DNA from 3 places in the Kitasatospora sp. NPDC036755 genome. Region 3 is predicted to be linked to each of the others. Evidence: riboswitches for the same ligand, from Rfam matches in the RefSeq annotation. Region 3 holds a riboswitch; each other region holds the start of a gene.
What was found. A riboswitch is a leader RNA that binds a small molecule or an ion and turns the genes downstream of it on or off. The one in region 3 is predicted to bind cyclic di-AMP.

Region 1 (4,271 bases), on a different contig from region 3:
CGGCGTCAGCCGGAACAGCAGCGTGTGCGCCGCCGCCCCGGCCGCGGCGTCCTTGTTGAGCACCAGCAGCACCACCACCCCGGCCATCGCCACCCCGCCCACCAGCGGCGCCGCCAGCGTCCGGAACCAGTGCGCCGTCTCCGGGTGCCGTCGGCGCACGTGGAAGTACCCGACCACGGCGAAGGAGCAGAGCGTCTGCACGACCAGGATCGCCATCGTCCCGAGCAGCGCCAGCAGCGTGTACAGGTGCGCGTACGGATCCATCCCGGCCGCCAGGAACCCCGCCACCAGCCCCACCGCGATCACCGACTGCACCACCGAGGCGACGTGCGGCGAGCCGTGCCGCGGATGGGTGCGGCCGAGCCCCGGGTGCAGCAGCCCCTCCCGCCCGATCGCGTACAGGTACCGGGCCGCGCACTGGTGGAAGGCCATCGCGCAGGCGAACGAGCCGGTGACGACCAGCCATTGGAACACCTTCACCGCCCAGGCCCCCAGGTGCGCGCCGAGCGGGTCGAAGAACAGGCTGTTGCCGTCCTTGCCCGGCACCGCGCCGCTCGCCACCGCGATCGCCCGTTCGACCCCGTTGCCGGACACGATCATCCAGGACACGAAGACGTAGAGCAGCCCGACCCCGATCACCGACACCAGCGTCGCCCGCGGCACCACCCGCTTCGGGTCGCGGGACTCCTCGCCGTACATCGCGGTGGACTCGAAACCCACCCAGGACCAGAACGCGAAGAACAGGCCGAGCCCGGCCGCCGCCGGCCCCGAACTCCCCACCCCCTTCAGCGCGTTCAGCGGGTTCACGGCGGCCACCGCGATCCCGTCCGGACCGCCGCCGGAGAACAGCACCGCGAACGACACCGCGCTCAGCACCCCGATCTCCAGCACCAGCGCGACCCCGAGCACCCTGGCCGTCAGGTGCAGGTCGAACCAGGCCATCACCCCGATCACCGCCGCCCCGAACAGCGCGTACCAGCCCCAGCCCAGCTCCACCCCCAGTTGGGAACGGACCAGCCCGCGCAGCGAGTACGCGAAGAAGCCGAGGGCCGAGGCCTCGGTGACGACGTACGCGAGCACCGCGAGCAGCCCGGCGGCCATCCCGACCACCCGGCCCAGTCCGTGCGAGACGTAGCCGTAGAACGCGCCGGCCGCGGTGATGTGACGGGCCATCGCCACGTAGCCGACCGAGAACACCGTCAGCACCACCGTCGCCACGATGTACGCGGCGGGCGCGCCGGCCCCGTTGCCCTGCCCGACGATGATCGGCAGGTTGCCGGTCATCGCGGTGATCGGGGCGGCGGTGGCGAGCGCCATGAACACCACGCCGACCAGGCCGACCGAGTCCGCCTTCAACCGGTCGACGCCGCCCGGGCCGGGCCGCTCCCGCCCGGCCGTCTCCCCCGCCACGCCCCCGCTCCGGACCGCCATCCGGCCTCCTCGCCTCACGGACCCGCCCCACCGCCGGACCGGCCGGGCGCTGACCGCCTGCCAGCATGGCGCCCCGGAGGAGCCCGGCGCTTCAGCCGATCACCCGGCAGTGCGCCGGAGTTGACGCTTCGTTCGACCGCTGGAACACCCCGGGCGGCCCCGGGAACGAAAGCGGCCGGCCCGGCCGCACGAGGAGGTCCTCGTGCGGCCGGGCCGGCCTGGGCGTGTCCCGCGCCCATGTCCGCCGTGCGGCGATCACCCGGTCGAGCGGTCACCCGACATGACCATCCCGGGCGATCGGTTCGCCCGCAGCAGCGGTGGTTCCTGGTACCCCGGAGCTCTCGGGGTCAGAGCGCGACGCCGTGCGCGCGCAGGTAGGCGACCGGGTTGATGTCCGAGCCGTACTCCGAGCCGTTGCGGATCTCGAAGTGCAGGTGCGGGCCGGTCACGTTGCCGGTGGCGCCGGAGAGGCCGATCTGCTGGCCGGCGGTGACGGTCTGACCGATCCTCACACCGATCGAGGAGAGGTGCGCGTACTCGGCGTAGTGGCCGTCGGCGAGCTTGATCTCGACCTCGTTGCCGTAGGCGCCGCCGTTGCCGGCCTTGACCACGACGCCGTTGGCGATCGCGCGCAGCGGGGTGCCGGTGGAGGCGACGAAGTCCTGGCCGGTGTGGTGGCCGGAGGCCCACATCGAGCCGGCCACGCCGTAGGCGGTGCCGAGCCTCGGGTTGGCCAGCGGGGCGACGAAGCCGGAGGTGGCGGCGGCGACCGGAGTGGCGGTCACGGCCTGGGCCGGCGTGGCGACCTGGAGCTGGGTCTGGAGCTGCGCGGACGGCTTGGCGGCCTCGGTCTGCACCTGGACCTGGGCCTGCGGCTTGGCGGCCTGGGTCGCCGGAGCCGCCGGAGCGGCGGGCTTCGCCGGTGTGGCGGGCTTCGCCGGAGCGGCCGGCTTGGCCGGAGCGGCGGCATGGCCCGGCAGCGCGAGCTGCTGGCCCGGGAAGATCAGGTTCGGGTCGGCGCCGACGACCGAGCGGTTCCGCTCGTACAGCGCGTGCCAGCCGCCCTCGACGTTCCGGGCGTCGGCGATCTTGGACAGGGTGTCGCCGCCGACGACGCGGTAGCTCTCCTGCGCGGCGGCCTGGGCCGGGGCGGGGGCCTGCGCGGCCGGCTTGGCGGCGGCGGTGGCCGCGGCCGGGGCGGTGTGGGCCTGGGCGCTCATCGCGGTCACGAGCGGGAGGGCGAAGGAGACACCGGTCACGGCGGTGGCGATGCCGATGCGGGCGGCGCGGGGCAGGGCGATACGACGAGCCTGTGCAGGCATGGAAGTTTCCTCTCCGACGCCTGCGAGGTGAGCTGTCGGGTTCGGGCTGGAGTTGCCCGGCCGCGTGTGCGGCTTCACCCCTAGCCGGTCCTGGACGCCCGCGCCCTGAGGCGCGAACTCCGGTCCGGCGACTTACCTGTGGGTCCCCCGCTCCTGCCGTACAGAGTTCGTTTCGAACCACCGGGCAGCGGCAGGACTCGGCGTTCCACCCGGCGGATCCGTCCGGACTGGCCGGGCGGTCGCTGAACTAAAACCCATCCGTTCGGGTGAAGCAATGTCGATCTTTGAAAACGCAACGATCCCCCCCGCCCCGGTGACCCTCCGCAGGCCCGGGCCCACGATACGTACACAATCCATTCACCCCGCGCCACTGATCCACGACCCTGCGCCGAGATCGCCGACACTGCGCAGCCGCCCGCTCACGCACCGCCCACCCCCAACACACCCACCGGTGACCCTTGTCACTCGCGCCCCGGCAGCGCAGGATTCGCCCGTGACCACCTCCGAGGCCGGCACCCTGCGCTTGGGCACCGCGCAGGGCCGCTGGGTACTGATGGCAACGGTGCTCGGCTCCAGCATGGCGATGCTCGACGGCACCGTGGTGAACGTCGCCCTGCCCCGGATCGGCGCCGACCTCGGCGCCTCCCTGGCGTCCCTGCAGTGGACGCTGAACGCCTATCTGCTCACCCTGGCGGGCCTGATCCTGCTCGGCGGCGCGCTCGGCGACCGGTACGGGCGGCGCAAGGTCTTCCTGATCGGCGTGGTCTGGTTCGCCGTCGCCTCCGCGGCCTGCGCCGCAGCGCCGAACATCCACGTGCTGATCGCCGCCCGCGCCGTGCAGGGCATCGGCGGGGCGCTGCTCACCCCCGGCTCGCTCGCCATGCTCCAGGCCGTCTTCCACCCCGACGACCGCTCGGCGGCGGTCGGCCTCTGGTCCGGCCTCGGCGGGGTGTCGGCCGCGGTCGGCCCCTTCCTGGGCGGCTGGCTGGTGGACGGCCCCGGCTGGCGCTGGATCTTCCTGCTGAACCTGCCGCTGGCCGCCGCCGTGATCGCCGTCACCACCCGGTCGGTGCCGGAGAGCCGGGACGAGGCCGCCTCCGGTCGCTTCGACGTGCTCGGCGCCGTGCTCGCCGCCCTCGCCCTCGGCGCGGTCACCTACGCGCTGACCGCGGCCGGCGAGGGCCTGTCCCCCGCCGTCTGGGTCAGCGGGGTGCTGGGGCTGGCGCTCGGCGCCGCCTTCGTGGCGGTCGAGCGCCGCGCCCCCGAACCGATGCTGCCGCTGGGGCTGTTCTCCTCCCGGCTGTTCACCGCGGTGAACCTGGTCACCCTGTGCGTGTACGCGGCGTTCAGCGGCGTCTTCTTCCTCCTGGTGGTGCAGCTCCAGATCGTGTCCGGCTTCTCGCCGCTGGTCTCGGGCTTCGCCCTGGTGCCGATCACCGTGCTGATGCTGACGCTGTCCGCGCGCGCCGGACGCCTCGGCAAGCGGATCGGCCCGCGTGTCCCGCTGACCGTCGGCCC
Region 2 (4,271 bases), on a different contig from region 3:
GAGGCCCAGAACCTCGTCCACCACACGCTGTTCAGCGTGGAGGGCGGGCACGCGGCAGCCGGCGCGCTGCTGGACAAGGGCTGCACCGCGATCGTCTGCGGGAGCGACATGATGGCGCTCGGGGCGATCAGGGCGGTGCGGCAGCGCGGTCTGTCGGTGCCGCAGGACGTGTCGGTCGTCGGCTTCGACGACTCGCCGCTGATCGCCTTCACCGAGCCGCCGTTGACCACGATCCGCCAGCCGGTCGAGGCGATGGCGACGGCGGCGGTGGACGCGCTGCTGGAGGAGGTCGGCGGGAACGCCGCCCAGCGTGGCGAGTTCATGTTCCAGCCGGAGCTGGTGATGCGCGGATCCACCGGGGCCGGCGCGCGCTGAGCCCCGGCCGCCACGGCCGAACGACGGGCCCCGGAGGGCGATCGCTCTCCGGGGCCCGTCGGCGTGCGCGGGGTCGGCCGTCGTGGTGCGCGCGACGGCCTTCGGGGCCGGCGGGGGCTTCCGTCGGGCGGTCAGCCCTCCTGGGTGGTCGGGCGGTCGACGGTCAGTCGGTGTCCGTCGGCCGCCTCGCCGGTGCGGGTCTCGGTGCGACGGCCGCGCGCCAGGTAGTCGCGCAGGACCAGTTCGACGGCGTCCTGGGGGCTCTTGGTGCCGGAGAGCATCATCGCGTCGATCGCGAGGTTCGCGTCGAGCGTGACGGTGACCTGGGCCATGTGACTCCTCCTCGGGTGCAGAGCAGCAGCATGCCCGCTGGGGCGGGGATCCACCACGGGACAGGGCGGAACCGCCGGAGGAGAGCCCGGAACCGTCGGCGGGAACGCCGGAACCCCCGGGGAGAGCGACCAGACTCTCCCCGGGGGTGGCGGATGGTCAGCGTGGGGATGACGGCCGGCGGCTGACAGCTGACAGACGATGAAATCTGTCAGCTGTTATCCGTCAGCCGTCAGCCGTCAGCCGTCATTCGTCATTCGTCGTCCGAACGCCGTCGTCCGTGCGCCGTCCTCAGACCCGGCCGGCGAAGTCCGGGGCCCAGTTGGCGATGCTCTGCTCGCGGACGCCCGAGCTCGGGTTGGCGGCCTCGACGTACTTGCCGTTGCCGACGTAGATCGCGACGTGGTAGACGCCGGAGTCCTTGCCGTTGTTGGACCAGAACAGCAGGTCGCCCGGCTGGAGGCTGTCCAGCGAGACGTGGGTGCTGGCCGCGGCCTGGTCGGCGGCGACGCGCGGGACGGAGATGCCCGCGGCGCGCAGCGCGGCCTGGGTCAGGCCGGAGCAGTCCCAGCCGCCGTTGCCGGTGCCGCCGTAGACGTACGCCTGACCGACCTTCGACTCGGCGAAGGAGACCGCGGCGGCCATGCTGCCGGTGGCAGCCGGAGTCTGGGTCTGGGTCTGGGTCTGGGTCTGGGTCTGCGGAGCGGGCTTGGCGGCCGGCTTGGTGGACGGCTTGGCGGCCGGGGCCTGGGCCTGCGCGGTCGGCTGGGCGTTCACGGCACCGCCGTTCGCGGACTGACCGGACTTCTGCGAGCGGTCGAACCAGGTGAAGTCCGAGCCGGACTTGCCGGTGGAGGACGGGGCGGCCTGGGCCTGGCCGTTGCCGCCGAAGGACAGCTGCTGGCCCGGGTAGATGGTGTCCGGGCCCTCGGTCAGGGTGCCGCGGTTGAGCTCGTAGAGCCGCTGCCAGCCGCCCTGCACCTGGTGCTGGTCGGCGATGGCGGACAGCCAGTCGCCCTGGACCACGGTGTAGTCGGCGCCCTGGGCCTGCTGCGGGCCCTTCTTGACCCAGTCGCTCCGGTTGCCCGAGGCGGCGTTGCCCGTGGCGGCCTGCGCGCCGTCCTGGGCGGGCGCGGCGGGCTTCGCGGCGGGGGCCTGGGGCTGCGCCGGCTTGGTGGCGGGCTTCGCCGCCGGAGCCGCCGGGGCGGCCGGCTTGGCGCTCTGCGCGGGCTTGGTGGCGGTCGAGCCCGCCGAGGTGTCGACGGAGGCGGCGGCGCCTCCCTTGGTGAGGCCGGCCTGGACCGAGCACACCGGCCAGGCGCCGGGGCCCTGCGAGGCGAGGACCTTCTCGGCGACGGAGATCTGCTGGTCCTTGGTGGCCAGGTCGGCGCGCGCCGCGAAGGCGGTGCCGCCGAAGGCGGACCAGGTGCTGGAGGTGAACTGGAGCCCGCCGTAGAAGCCGTTGCCGGTGTTGATGGCCCAGTTGCCGCCGCTCTCGCACTGGGCGACCTTGTCCCAGGTGGCGACGGAGGCGGCCGAGGCGGTGCCCGAGGTGAGGCAGGGGACGGTGAGGCCGACGCCCGCGACGCCGAGGGCGGCGATCACGCGGCGGGTGCGGCTGGACAGGCGAGTGCCGTTGGTGGGCAGCATGAAGACGCGGTCCTCTCCCACGCCTGCGAGGTGAGCTGTCGGATTCGGGCTGGAGTTGCCCGGCCGCGCTGTGGGCGCGGCTTCACCCCTAGCCCTGGACCGTTCCGAAGACCGGTCCGGGGCGACTTACCTGTGGGTCCCCCGCTCCTGCCGTGGTGCGTTTTCGCGTTTCCAGGACACCCGACGGCAGGACTCGGCGTTGCGGATGAACCGGGTTCGTGTGGTCACGAACGGGGAGCACGTTAATCAGACTCAAGTTCAAACTGCAAACCACTGTGATGTGCATCATGGTTTAGTGGGAACTGCCAAAATCGCCGTCCATCAAGATCGCAAATGATCGTTTTCAAGCAATGTCATTGCGGAAGTCAACAACTGGCTCTGTCTCAGGAGCGGCGTGACGATGTGTCGAATCGTGGAGTCGCGCACACCGGAAGGTGGGGGAGCGGTCGCGATCCGCGCCCTCGGATCCGCGCTCCCTTTTTCCTTTCAAATGGCTCCAGAAAGGCCAGAACGGACATTTCGCTTCGACGGCTCCGCGACTTCCGCACTTGACGGGACGTGCGGGAGGGCAAGCCGAAGGGCCCGGAACGGAAGCCGTTCCGGGCCCTTCGGTGCGCGCGGGCGGCGCGCGGTGTCGACTACTGCCCGAGGGGGCCCTCGGCGGCCGCGTGGGCGCCGCGAGCGCCCTCCGGGGCCCCCTCGGCCCCGGAGGCGGCCGCTGCCTCCGCCTCGGCCCGCGCCAGGTCCTCCGGGGACGGCGCGGGCAGGGCGGCCAGGTAGGTGGAGGCGATCAGCTGGCCGACCGACGGGTACGCGCCCAGCGGCGCGGCCGACGGGCAGCCGGTCTCCTCGGCCGCGGTGGCGAGCAGCTCGGAGTCCGCCTCCGGACCGATCACCAGCGGGGCCAGCGCCGGGCGCTGCGAGCCGGTCTCCTTGAGGTGGTTGACGGCCGCGGCCACCGAGCCGGGCACGTCGAGCGCGGCGGCGACGACCGGTACGGCCAGCCGCGCGGCCAGCAGCACGCCGGTGATGCCGGCCGCGGCGGCCGCGTCCTCGCCGCCGACGGTGGTCAGCACCACGCCGTCCGCGGCGGTCGCGATGGCGAACAGCCGGGCGCGGTCGGCCCGGGCCAGCCCGGCCTCGGACAGGCGGACGTGCACGGCCTCGGCCAGCAGCGGGTGCGGGCCCAGCGGGTCGGTGACGGGCGCGCCGTACTCGGCGGCGAGCGCGTGAAGCTCGGTCAGGAAGGTGTGCGGACCGGGCACCAGCGGCACCAGGACGGGCGTCGGAAGCCCCGCCTCGGCGGCCATGGCCAGCAGCTCGGCGACGGTGCGGTCCTCGCCGTCCACGCCCTCGGGGCCGTTGCCGGGGAGGTAGCCGACCGCGGTCCGGACGCCGTTCTGCTCGGTGCGGACGATCGAGAGCAACTCCTCGACGACCGAGCGGGACTCGGGCCCGGCGGTCGCGGGCACGGCGAGCACCAGGGCCGGGGCGCCGGCCGGGATCTCGGGGCGCTCGGGACGACGGTGGCGCCCCCGCGCACGGGAGCCTGGAGTGCGGACGGGCAGTGGCGCGCCCGGGATGGCTGCGGTGCTCATGCCGGAGATCGTAGGACATCGGCCCGTCCGGCTTGCAGTCGGCTGCCGTACGGGTTTCGCGCGGTCATGGTGCGGAGCCGGTGCGTCTGCGGCACGGCTCCGGGCGCTTTGCCTACAATCCGGACATTCTTCGCCCAACCTCCGTGTGATCACCGGCGCTTGCCCGGACGCCGTCGGAGGGGGCCGGCGTTGCATCCGGGGCGCGTGAGATGTCTCACAGCATGAGGTCGGCCTGACGGAGGGTCACAGGCGTGCGACTCCCGGCATTCGAAGATCAACATTCAGCGGGGAGATGCTCACGGCCGGTTATCGCGGGCT
Region 3 (4,271 bases):
GAGGATCGCCACCAGCGAGCAGAGCACCAGGACGAGGACGGTCGCCCGGCTCGTGAACCGGGGCCGGGCCGCCAAGCCCGGGATCCTCCAGCCAGCCATCTCCCGTATCCCCTCCTGGTCGCGACGGTGCCCCGCCGTCCACCCTACGGGGTGAACGGCGGGGCACCGGTCAGGCGTGCGCTAGCGGGAGCGCCCGGCCCTCGTGCTCGGCGCGCTGATCACTCGGCGGCGCGGAAGCGCGGGAAGGCGCCGCGGCCGGCGTACTCGGCGGCGTCGTCGAGGATCTCCTCGATGCGCAGCAGCTGGTTGTACTTGGCGACGCGCTCGGAACGGGCCGGGGCACCGGTCTTGATCTGGCCGCAGTTGGTGGCGACGGCCAGGTCGGCGATGGTGACGTCCTCGGTCTCGCCGGAGCGGTGCGACATCATGCAGCGGTAGCCGTTGCGCTGGGCCAGCTCGACGGCGTCCAGGGTCTCGGTCAGCGAACCGATCTGGTTCACCTTGACCAGCAGCGCGTTGGCGGTGCCGGTCTCGATGCCGCGGGCCAGGCGGGCCGGGTTGGTGACGAACAGGTCGTCGCCGACCAGCTGGACCTTGTCGCCCAGCTTGTCGGTCATGGCCTTCCAGCCGTCCCAGTCCGACTCGTCCAGCGGGTCCTCGATGGAGACCAGCGGGTAGGCGGCGACCAGCTCGGCGTAGTACTCGATGAGCTCGGCGGAGGTGAGCTCCTTGCCCTCGAACTGGTAGGCGCCGTCCTCGTAGAACTCGGAGGAGGCGACGTCCAGGGCCAGCGCGACGTCACGGCCGGGCACGTAGCCGGCCTTCTGGATGGCCTCGACGATGAGGTCCAGGGCCTCGCGGTTGGAGTCCAGGTTCGGGGCGAAGCCGCCCTCGTCGCCCAGACCGGTGGACAGGCCGCGCTCCTTCAGCACGCCCTTGAGCGTGTGGTAGACCTCGACGCCCCAGCGGACGGCCTCGGAGAAGGACTCCGCGCCGATCGGGGCGATCATGAACTCCTGGATGTCGACGTTGGAGTCCGCGTGCGACCCGCCGTTGAGGATGTTCATCATCGGAACGGGCAGGACGTGCGCGTTCGGGCCGCCCAGGTAGCGGAACAGCGGCAGGTCGCTGGCCTCGGAGGCGGCGTGCGCGACGGCCAGCGAGACGCCCAGGATGGCGTTGGCGCCGAGCGAGGACTTGTCCGGGGTGGCGTCCAGGTCCAGCATGGCCTGGTCGATCAGCCGCTGCTCGGTGGCGTCGTAGCCGACCAGCTCCGGGCCGATCTGCTCGATGACGGCCAGGACGGCCTTCTCGACGCCCTTGCCGAAGTAGCGGTTCTTGTCACCGTCACGCAGCTCCAGCGCCTCGAAGGCGCCGGTGGAGGCACCCGACGGGACAGCGGCACGACCCGTGCTGCCGTCGTCGAGGCCGACCTCGACCTCGACCGTGGGGTTGCCGCGCGAGTCGAGGATCTCACGGGCTACGACGACATCGATGGACGGCACGAGGCATCTCCTTGCGGAAGCAGGGTCCGGTCTGACGGTGGTGCTGTCAGCAGGACGATTGCGGAGTCGTTACGACCAGAGCCTAACCGCCCGGGCTCCCGGGGCCACCTCCGCCTCGGTCCCGTCTCAGCGTGTGGCCCCGCTACCCACCGGTAGTTCACCTGCTTGTCCCAGCTTGTCCCACCGGGAAGGGCGAATGCGGACGAAGGGGACCGGTAGGACCGGTCCCCTTCGGACGTCGGGGCGGAGCGGTGCCGGCGGAGGCGGTCCGGCCGCTCGAAGACACGAGGGCTCAGCGGCTCGGCGGCACGAGGGCTCAGCCGACGTGCAGCACCTGACCCGGCATGATCAGGTTCGGGTCGCCGCCGACGGTGGAGTGGTTCTGCTCGTACAGCGCGTGCCAGCCACCGGAGACGCCCTGGGCGGTGGCGATGGTCGACAGGGTGTCACCGGCGCGGACGGTGTAGTCGTGGCCGGCGGCCTGCGGGGCCTGCGGGGCGTACTGCGGCTGGGCGGCGGCCTGGCCGGCGTACTGCTGGTAGACGCTCTGGTGGCTGGTCCAGTACCAGGCGCCGTTGCTCTGGTACCAGTACACCTTGGCGTCGGCGTCCCAGCCGGCCTTGCCGGAGAAGCCCGGGGCCTGCGGCTGGGCCTGCTGCTGCGGGGCGGCCTGCTGGACCGGCTGCGCGGCGGGCTTCTGCGCCGGCTTCTGGGCGGCGGGCTTCTGGGCGACCGGCTTCTCGGCCGGCTTGGCGGCGGGCTTCGGGGCCTGCTGCTTGGGAGCGGACTGCGGCTTGCTGTCCGAGGAGGTGTCGACCGCGGCCGGGGCACCGCCCTTGGTCAGACCGGCCTTCTGCGAGCAGACCGGCCAGGCGCCCGGGCCCTGCGAGGCCAGCACCTTCTCGGCGACCGAGATCTGCTGGGCCTTGCTGGCCTGGTTGGCCTGCGGCGCGTAGGCGGCGCCGCCGTACGCCTTCCAGGTGCTGGACGTGAACTGGAGGCCGCCGTAGAAGCCGTTGCCGGTGTTGATGCTCCAGTTGCCGCCGCTCTCGCACTGGGCGACGGCGTCCCAGGTGGAGGCCGGGGCGGCGGAGGCGCCGGTGGCGGTGAGGAGCGGCATCGCGAGTCCGACGCCGGCCACACCGGCGACGGCGATGGCCTTCTCGGCCTGGGTGCGACGACGGTGGCGGCCAGTTCCAACGAACAGCATGAAGAGGTCCCTCTCCGCACGCCTGCGAGGTGAGCTGTCGGGTTCGGACCGGGAGGTGGCCCGGCCGCCGTGCGCGGAGACGACTCCGCTCGGGCGGCTTCACCCCAAGCCGTGGGGAGACGGCAACAAACCTGGTTCCCCCGCCCCTGCCCAGGGTTCTGGTCGGTTTCCCGTGGCGCGGCGGGCAGGATTCGGCGTTCCGCGTACGGGGTCCGCAGCTGCGAACTCCAGGGAGAGTAGACAGATCTTCAGATCAATCACAAGCTCATATCGTCGATATCACACGAGAATTACGGCCCGTGTCCGATCGCCTACCAACAGCGGCGTTATGTCCGGATTGATGGGTGTTCACACCGCACCCGACAGGCGATCGGCGACGTCCGGTCAGCCCTTCGCGGCCTCCGAAGGAGCCTGCGGAGACGTGGCCGGAGAACCGGTCGGAGGGGCGTGCGGGGAGCGGCTCTCCGGGCTGAATTCCACCGGCAGTTCGCGCAGCCCACGCATGATCAGGCCGCCCCGCCAGCGCAGGTTCTCCGGGCTCTCCGCGAGCCGCAGGTCCGGCAGCCGGGAGAGCAGCGTGGCCAGCGCGGCCCGCCCCTCCAGCCGGGCGAGCGGGGCGCCGATGCAGTAGTGGATGCCGTGCCCGAACCCCAGGTGGGGATTGTCCGCCCGGGCCAGGTCCAGGGTGTTCTCCGCCGCGAACCGGGCCGGGTCGCGGTCCGCCGCGGCCAGCACCACCAGCACCGGATCGCCGACCGGGATGTCCACCCCGCCGATGGTCAGCGGACTGGTCGCGAACCGCCAGGTCGCCAGCTCCACCGGCCCGTCGTAGCGCAGGAGTTCCTCGATCCCGGTCTCCAGCAGCGCGCTCTCCCCGCGTGCCACCGACTCCTGCAGCAGCCGGCGCTGCTCCGGGTTGCGCAGCAGCGCGTACGTGCCGTTGCCGATCAGGTTCACGGTGGTCTCGAAACCCGCGAACAGGAGGATGAAGGCCATCGCCGCGGCCTCGTTCTCGGTCAGGTGCTCCCCGTGGTCACTGGCCCGGATCAGGCCCGAGATCAGGTCGTCCCCGAGGTCCGCGCGCTTGCGGTGGATCAGCTCCAGCAGGTACGCCCGCATCCGCTTCACCGCCCGGCCCACGCCGCCGCGCTGCCCCCCGCCGTGACGGATCATCATCCCGGCCCAGTCACGGAAGTCGTCCTGGTCCTCGGCCGGCACCCCGAGCATGTCGCAGATCGCGTAGATGGGGAGCGGGAAGGCGAACTCGTGGATCAGGTCCGCCGAACCGCGCTGCGCGAAGCCGTCGATCAGCCGGTCGGTGAGCTGCTGCACCCGCGGCTCGAACTCGGCCACCCGGCGCGGGGTGAACGCCTTGGACACCAGCCGGCGCAGCCGGGTGTGGTCCGGCGGGTCGATGTTCAGCAGGTGGGTCATCAGGTCCGCCTGCCGCTCCCCCGGGATGCCCACCCGGCCGGTGCGGTGCGCCTGCTCGCTGTGGTGCGCCGGGTTCTTCGACAACCGGCCGTCCGCCAGCGCCTGCCGGGCGTCCGCGTACC

Region 1: it holds a riboswitch for cyclic di-AMP, as region 3 does, so the genes downstream of both, AB0E96_RS15005 (LysM peptidoglycan-binding domain-containing M23 family metallopeptidase) here and AB0E96_RS30845 (transglycosylase family protein) in region 3, are expected to answer to the same signal.
Region 2: it holds a riboswitch for cyclic di-AMP, as region 3 does, so the genes downstream of both, AB0E96_RS16765 (transglycosylase family protein) here and AB0E96_RS30845 (transglycosylase family protein) in region 3, are expected to answer to the same signal.

The regions. Positions count from the first base shown of each region.
Region 1 is NZ_JBEZUT010000081.1:15,245-19,515, forward strand. Features, by position in the region: gene AB0E96_RS15000 (APC family permease) at 1-1,431, opposite strand, end outside; gene AB0E96_RS15005 (LysM peptidoglycan-binding domain-containing M23 family metallopeptidase) at 1,779-2,753, opposite strand; cyclic di-AMP (ydaO/yuaA leader) riboswitch at 2,756-2,956, opposite strand; gene AB0E96_RS15010 (MFS transporter) at 3,307-4,271, shown strand, end outside.
Region 2 is NZ_JBEZUT010000096.1:7,967-12,237, forward strand. Features, by position in the region: gene AB0E96_RS16755 (LacI family DNA-binding transcriptional regulator) at 1-375, shown strand, start outside; gene AB0E96_RS16760 (hypothetical protein) at 507-707, opposite strand; gene AB0E96_RS16765 (transglycosylase family protein) at 997-2,376, opposite strand; cyclic di-AMP (ydaO/yuaA leader) riboswitch at 2,363-2,533, opposite strand; gene AB0E96_RS16770 (hypothetical protein) at 2,994-3,953, opposite strand.
Region 3 is NZ_JBEZUT010000273.1:978-5,248, reverse strand. Features, by position in the region: gene AB0E96_RS30855 (septum formation initiator family protein) at 1-99, opposite strand, end outside; gene eno (phosphopyruvate hydratase) at 219-1,505, opposite strand; gene AB0E96_RS30845 (transglycosylase family protein) at 1,822-2,715, opposite strand; cyclic di-AMP (ydaO/yuaA leader) riboswitch at 2,721-2,889, opposite strand; gene AB0E96_RS30840 (cytochrome P450) at 3,100-4,271, opposite strand, start outside.